DNA from 2 places in the Kineococcus sp. NBC_00420 genome. Region 1 is predicted to be linked to the other one. Evidence: riboswitches for the same ligand, from Rfam matches in the RefSeq annotation. Region 1 holds a riboswitch; the other holds the start of a gene.

The links. A riboswitch is a leader RNA that binds a small molecule or an ion and turns the genes downstream of it on or off. The one in region 1 is predicted to bind cyclic di-AMP.
Region 2: another riboswitch for cyclic di-AMP. It lies ahead of OG218_RS10900 (transglycosylase family protein); the one in region 1 lies ahead of OG218_RS21695 (C40 family peptidase).

Annotation. Positions count from the first base shown of each region.
Region 1 is NZ_CP107930.1:4,399,902-4,403,297, reverse strand. Features, by position in the region: gene OG218_RS21700 (HNH endonuclease) at 1-401, opposite strand, end outside; gene OG218_RS21695 (C40 family peptidase) at 814-1,671, opposite strand; cyclic di-AMP (ydaO/yuaA leader) riboswitch at 1,674-1,855, opposite strand; gene OG218_RS21690 (metal-dependent transcriptional regulator) at 2,160-2,843, opposite strand; gene OG218_RS21685 (cryptochrome/photolyase family protein) at 2,995-3,396, shown strand, end outside.
Region 2 is NZ_CP107930.1:2,237,157-2,240,552, reverse strand. Features, by position in the region: gene OG218_RS10910 (ABC transporter permease) at 1-226, shown strand, start outside; gene OG218_RS10905 (TrmH family RNA methyltransferase) at 246-878, shown strand; gene OG218_RS10900 (transglycosylase family protein) at 942-1,613, opposite strand; cyclic di-AMP (ydaO/yuaA leader) riboswitch at 1,612-1,782, opposite strand; gene OG218_RS10895 (lysophospholipid acyltransferase family protein) at 1,963-2,721, opposite strand; gene OG218_RS10890 (SDR family oxidoreductase) at 2,826-3,396, opposite strand, start outside.

The sequences.
Region 1 (3,396 bases):
AACGGCATGCTCCAGCCCATCTCCTCGGGGGTGCGGTCGCCCTTGGCGTTGTTGCAGCGCACGCAGCAGGCGACGAGGTTCTCCCAGGTGTCCGGGCCGCGGCGGCTGCGCGGCAGGACGTGGTCGACGGTGCTCGCGTGGCCGCGGCAGTAGGCGCAGCGCTGGTGGTCGCGGCGCAGGACGCCACGCCGGCTGACCGGGACGACCTGGCCGCGCGGGACGCGGACGTAGCGCGTGAGCAGGATGACGGAGGGCCGTTCGAGGCTCATCGTCGCGCCGACGACGGGGTCGGCGTCGGCGAGGACCACCGACGCCTTCCCGGCGAGCACGAGGACGAGTGCCCTGCGGAAGGACACCACCGCGAGCGGTTCGAAGCCGGCGTTCAGCACGAGCGTGCGCACATCCACCTCCTGAGACGACGAGAGGCGCCGTCCCCGGTGGGGAGGGCGCCTCTGAGAGCGACGACGTGCACATGGTGGTGGTGCACGTGGTGGTGGTGCTCCGCGTGCTGCTGGAGGGCGTGGGGCACCACGGTGGCTGTGCCGCCGTGACGCCTGGTCATCGGACCTCCGTGGGTGCCGTCGTCGTTGACGGCACCCTACGTCGCGAGGGGTGGTGGAGTCAGCAACTTTCCCGTGAATCCCACTGGGCGCGCCGGAACCGGGGAGGTGACCCGGATCGGCCGGGTCGCGAACGCGAGAACGGCGCCCGCCGCACCACCGTCGGAGGCGGGAGCCTCCTCCGGTGGGCGCGACGAGCGCCGTTCTTGCGGACCCGAGCGACGATCACTCGCCGATCGGTGACGTGCCTCGATCAGACGGTGGCGGCGAGGCGACCGAAGGTGACGGCGTCGCTCCAGATCGCGCGGAGCTGGACGGGCTTGCCGGTCCGCGGCGCGTCCCACATCATCCCGCCGCCCGCGTAGATGCCCACGTGGAAGGCACGGCCGGAGCCGTTGCTGAAGAAGACGAGGTCGCCGGGGACGGCGTCGCCGCGGGAGATCGTGGCCGCGGCCGACTTCTGGGCGGCGGCGGTCCGGGGGATCTCGACGCCGACCTGGCGGTAGACGTAGCTGGTGTAGCCCGAGCAGTCGAAGCCGGCGGGGGTGGTGCCGCCGTAGACGTAGGGGACACCGGCGTAGTCGTCGGCCACGTCGAGGATGCGCGCACCCATCGAGGCCTGGACCGGGGCGGGCGCGGGAGCCGGTGCGGCCACCGGAGCCGCCACGACCGGCGCGGGCTCGGCGACGATCGCGTTCTCCGCGACGCTGGAGGCCACGACCGGGACGGCGTCCGCGGTACGGGTGGCCCGGGTGAGGACCGGGGCGGCGACGACGACGGGCGCAGCGGCCGGGGCAGCGGAGAACGTCGCGGTGCTCGACAGGGTGCTCACCGTGGCGGGTGCCGACACGACGCCGGCGGCAGTGGTGCCGAAGGCGGCGGGAACGGCGGTCGCCACCGAGGCGACGCTCGAGCCGACGGCGGCCGGGGCTGCACTGGTCACGGCGCTCGCGGGGAGAGCGACGGAGACGAGCAGACCACCGGCGGCGGCGGCGACCGCACCGGTGCGGACGGCGCCGCCGGCGGTGCGGGCGACGCTGTCGGACAGGTCGGTCAGGGGGGTACGGGCACGAACGGCGGCGCGATGGCGCGCCTGGACGCGAGTCGTCAAGGTGGTGGCCTCTCCGACGCCTGCGAGGTGAGCTGTCGGGTTCGGGAGGGAGTATCCCCCGGCCGGTTCGCACCGGCTTCACCCCAAGGACTCGGCGCGACCAGGTGGTCGTGCTCCGCCCGGGAAACGTGGTTCCCCCACCCCTGCCATGAAATGTCTCGGGGGACCTCGGCGTGGTGGCAGGGCTCGGCGTCCACGTGAGGGCATCCGCGTGCGCTGTCGAGGATGCGGGTGGACCATAACCCGATCCTGGGTCGAATGTCACGACCCGGTGACGAACTGGTGCCGGGGACGTGACGACGAGTCGGGCTTGATGTACAGAGAGTGACGACTGAGAACGGGAAGCGGACGACGCCGAGGGCCGAACGGGTGACCTCGGCCTTCACCCTCCGTCGCAGATCACCCGTGGGAGGGCCGGCAGGCGGCTGTCCGGGCTGTTCCCGGGCCCGGAACCCCGCGTCGTCGAGGGGTTCCCGGGTCGGGCGGGGTCAGCTGAGTGCGACGAAGATGTGCGACGCCTCGGCCGACGTGAGGTCCACCACACCCTCGCCCACCGCGACCTCCACGCCGGAGGCCGACGACTTCGCGACGACCTCGACCCCGGGGACCAGGCCGGCGGCGTGGAAGCGGGCCAGCAGCGGGACGTCGGTCTGCAGCGGTTCGCCGAGGCGCCGCACGACGACGGAGCGCCCTTCGAGCTCGGGGCTGCTCAGCGACTGCACACCGGAGCGGAAGTCCTCGGTCGAGCACTCCTCCCCCAGCTCGTCCAGACCGGGGATCGGGTTGCCGTAGGGCGAGGAGTGCGGGTGGTCCAGGATCGCCACGAGGCGCTTCTCGACCTCCTCGGAGACGACGTGCTCCCAGCGGCAGGCCTCCTCGTGGACGAGGCTCCACTCCAGTCCGATGACGTCGGTCAGCAGGCGCTCGGTGAGGCGGTGCTTGCGCATGACCCGCATCGCCTTCTGCTTGCCGGCGTCGGTCAGCTCCAGCCGCCGGTCGGTGCCCACGTGCAGCAACCCGTCGCGCTCCATCCGCGCCACGGTCTGGGAGACCGTCGGGCCGGAGTGGTGCAACCGCTCGGCGATGCGAGCGCGCATCGGCACGATGCCTTCCTCTTCCAGTTCGAAGACCGTCTTGAGGTACATCTCGGTGGTGTCGATGAGATCGCTCACGGTGCCCATCATCGTTCATCGCGACCGGTGGTCGCACCCTTGACCCCGGGGCGTTCGGGGCGTGTCCGCGCAGAGCGTCCGACGGGTCGGAGCCCCACCTCCGCCGGGCCTCCACCGGGCGGGGCGGCGGACGCGCGGATAGCGTCCCGGCGTGGCCGCCCGCGAACAGGACCGTGACCCGAGGACCAGCGTGCTCTGGTTCCGTCGGGACCTCCGACTCAGCGACCACCCGGCGTTGCTCGCCGCGGCGGCGGAAGGGTCGGTGCTCCCGCTCTTCGTCATCGACCCCACGCTCTGGAAGCCCTCCGGGGACGTCCGTCGCGCCTACCTGCTCCGCTCGCTGCGGGCGCTCGACGCGTCCCTGGACGGCAACCTCGTGGTCGAAGCGGGCGACCCGGCGCAGGTCGTGGACGACGTCGCCGCGCGGGTCGGGGCCCGCCGGGTGCACGTCAGCGCCGACGCCGGCCCCTACGGCCGTCGGCGCGACGACGCGGTCGCGACGGCGCTGGCGGGTCACGACCGTGAACTGGTCCGCACCGGGACGCCCTACGCC
Region 2 (3,396 bases), 2.2 Mb from region 1:
CCCGCTGCAGACCGCGTTGAGCTACATCCCGTTGTCCTCGCCGATGGTCATGCCCAAGCGAGTGGTCCAGGGGGACGTCGCCCTGTGGGAACCGTTGCTCTCGCTGCTGATCATCGCGGCCACCGCCGTGCTCTTCGTCACCGTCGCGCGCCGTCTCTACGAGAACAGCCTGCTGCAGACCGGCCGCTCGCTGGGTTTCCGGTCCGCGTGGAAGAAGGCCGTCTGAGCCTTGCGATGATGGTCCGGTGAGTGACGAGGTCCAGGAGCAGCGGGTCGTCGGCGTGGGGCCCTGGGAGGGGACCTGGCCCGACGACCCGCGCTTCGACCCCGAGCTGCTGCTCGAGGGTGACCGGCGCAACGTGGGTGACGAGTACCGGTACTGGTCCAACGCCGCGATCGTCGCCGACCTCGACACCCGCCGGAACCCGCTGCACGTGGCGGTCGAGAACTGGCAGCACGACGCGAACATCGGTTCCGTCGTGCGGACCGCGAACGCCGTGAACGCGGCCGGTGCGCACGTCGTGGGCCACCGGCGGTGGAACCGGCGCGGCGCGATGGTCACCGACCGGTACCTGTCGGTGCACCACCACGCCGACGTGGAGGCCCTCGTCGCCTGGGCCGCCGAACGGGGGCTCCCGATCGTCGGCATCGACAACGTCGAGGGATCGGTACCGCTGGAGACCTACGACCTCCCGCGCGAGTGCGTGATGCTCTTCGGGCAGGAAGGTCCGGGACTGAGCGACGAGGCGGTCGCGCACTGCGTCGACGTGCTGGCCATCGCGCAGTTCGGCTCGACCCGCTCGATCAACGTGGGGGCGGCGGCGGCCGTCGCGATGCACGCCTGGGTGCGCCGGCACGTCTTCGACCAGCGTCCCTGACGCTGGTCGGACCACCGTCCGCGATCGTGCCGGGGATCCCTGCACGATCGCGGACGGGAGGGGTCAGGGGAGGACGAGGACCTGGCCGACGGCGATGTGCGCGGGGTTGTCACCGATGAGGCCGCGGTTGGCGTTCCACACCGCGACGTACCCGCCGGCGACACCGTTGTTCACGGCGATCCGGTAGAGGGTGTCGCCGGGGGCGACGGTGTAGGTGCGGGCGGCGGGCGCCGGAGCGGCCTCGACGACGGCGACCGGCGCGGGGGCCGGAGCAGGCGCGGGGGCCGGAGCGGGAGCGGGGGCCGGAGCGGGAGCGGGGGCGGGCGCCGGGTGGAGCAGCGCGGCCTCCTGGCCGACGGGGTCGGCCGAGCCGTGCAGGCCGAGACGGCGCGAGCAGGACGGCCAGGCGTTCCAGCCCTGGGCCGCGAGCACGCGCTCGGCGACGACGATCTGCTGCTCACGGGAGGCCTGGTCGGCGCGGCCCGCGTACTGCCCACCGCCGAAGCTGGTCCAGGTGCGCGGGTTGAACTGCAGCCCGCCGTAGTAGCCGTTGCCGGTGTTGATGTGCCAGTTGCCGCTGGACTCGCAGTGGGCGAGCGCGTCCCACTCCTGCACGGGAGCGGCCGAGGCGCTGGAGACGGGGCCCAGCAGAGCGGCACCGGCAGCGCCGGCGGCGAAGGTGGCCAGCAGGCCACGGCGGACGAGACGGGACGGGGCGCGACGGATCGCAGACATGGTTGGCCTCCAACGCCTGCGAGGTCAGCTGTCGGGTTCGGGTCGAAGGTGTGACCCGGCCGCGCGGACGCGGCTTCACCCCGAGGACTCCGCAGCGGACTGCGGTGGTCCGAGGAACCTTGGGTCCCCCGCTCCTGCCCACGGGTTCTGCATCCGGCGCGGTGGGCAGGACTCGGCGTCTCCGCGACGTGTCCCCGAACGGGCTCAGGGACGGGCCGACCGTAACAAGCGCGAGGCCCGGCGTACACCGTGCCGTGTCCGCACCGTCACGTGAACGTGCACGAAACCCCTGATCAGGCTGGTGAGTGACGTCCGCGTGTGGCGCAGATCACGCCCTGGAGCGCTCGGATCAGCTGTTCGCGAGCAGTTTCGCGACGGCTTCCTCGATCCGGGGGGTGAAGTCCCCGGCCCGTTCACCCTCGCGTCCGTGCAGCGGCTCACCGAAGGTCACGTGGATCGGCGGACGCCCCTTCACCGGCCAGTTCCGCTTCGGCGGCATCGCGTCGTAGGTCCCGCGCAGGGCGATCGGCACGACCGGCACCCCGGCCTCCAGGGCCAGGTACGCCGCGCCCTTCTTGAACGGGCGCATCTCACCGGTGTAGCTGCGCCCACCCTCGGGGAACATCACCAGGCTCCAGCCGTCGGCGAGCAGCTGCGAGGACGCGCTCGCCCCCGCCGTCCCGCGGCGTTCCAGCGGGAAGGTGCCGATGACCAGGCCCGACGGGGCCGCGCGCCACCACACGTCGAAGAAGTAGTCCGCGGCCGCGGCGATCGCGATCCGGCGGCGACGGCGCGGTCCGAGGGCCTCCAGCAGCACCGGGGCGTCCAGGTGCGAGGAGTGGTTGGCGACCAGCACGGCCGCGCCGCCGAGGCGGTCCAGCACCTCGGCGTTGTGCACGTGGACCGTCACCTGCGAGCGGAGGACGGGGGTCATCAGGACCCGCTGCAGCCCGGAGCGCACCGCCGTGGCCGGGCCCGAGCGCACCCAGTCGTTGCGGTGGACCGCCCGACCGGCCTTGTCCTCGGGAGCAGACCCGGAGTGCTTGCGCAGCAACGGCAGCGCACGCACGATCCGCGTCGGTCGGGGGATCCCCATCAGCCTCGCCATCCTTCGGTCCTCGACACCGGCGGTCCGCATCGACTGCTCGACGGTGTGGAGTGCACGGTTCGCATCCTGCCACGTCGACCCCCCGGGGAGCCTTCCGGCACGGCTCAGTCGGTGCCCGCGAGCACCTGCTGCGGCACCCGCAGCCGCCGCGCGGGCGAACTCGCCGCCCAGTCCGCCACCGGCCAGCGCGAGGCGCGGGCCACCCGGAACAGCGGGACGTCGGGCGAGACGGCCGTCGGGTTGCCCACCGACTTCAGCAGCGGCACGTCGACGTGGGAGTCGGCGTAGGCGTAGCTGGCGGACAGGTCCGCCCCCTCGACCTCGGCGTAGCGGCGCAGCCAGGCGGCCCGCGCCTCCCCGACCAGGGGTGGGGACTTCAGGAAGCCGCTGGCCCGACGGCGCCCGCCGAGGTCGAGCTCCTCGTCCAGGTCGGTGCAGACGACCTCGTCGAAGAGGGCCGACAACGGCCGCGTCACCTGGCGCACGTCGCCGGTCATGAGGATGGTCCGGTGCCCGGCGTCGCGGTGACCCTGGATGCGCCGCAACGCGTCCGAGGAGACCTGCTCCAGGAAGCGCGGCGCGTGCACGTCGTCGACGTAGGCCTCCAGCAGGTCCAGGTCGACGCCCGCGTACCCGCGGAAGAGGGAACGCAGGAAGCTGCCGCGGTCGCGCCGT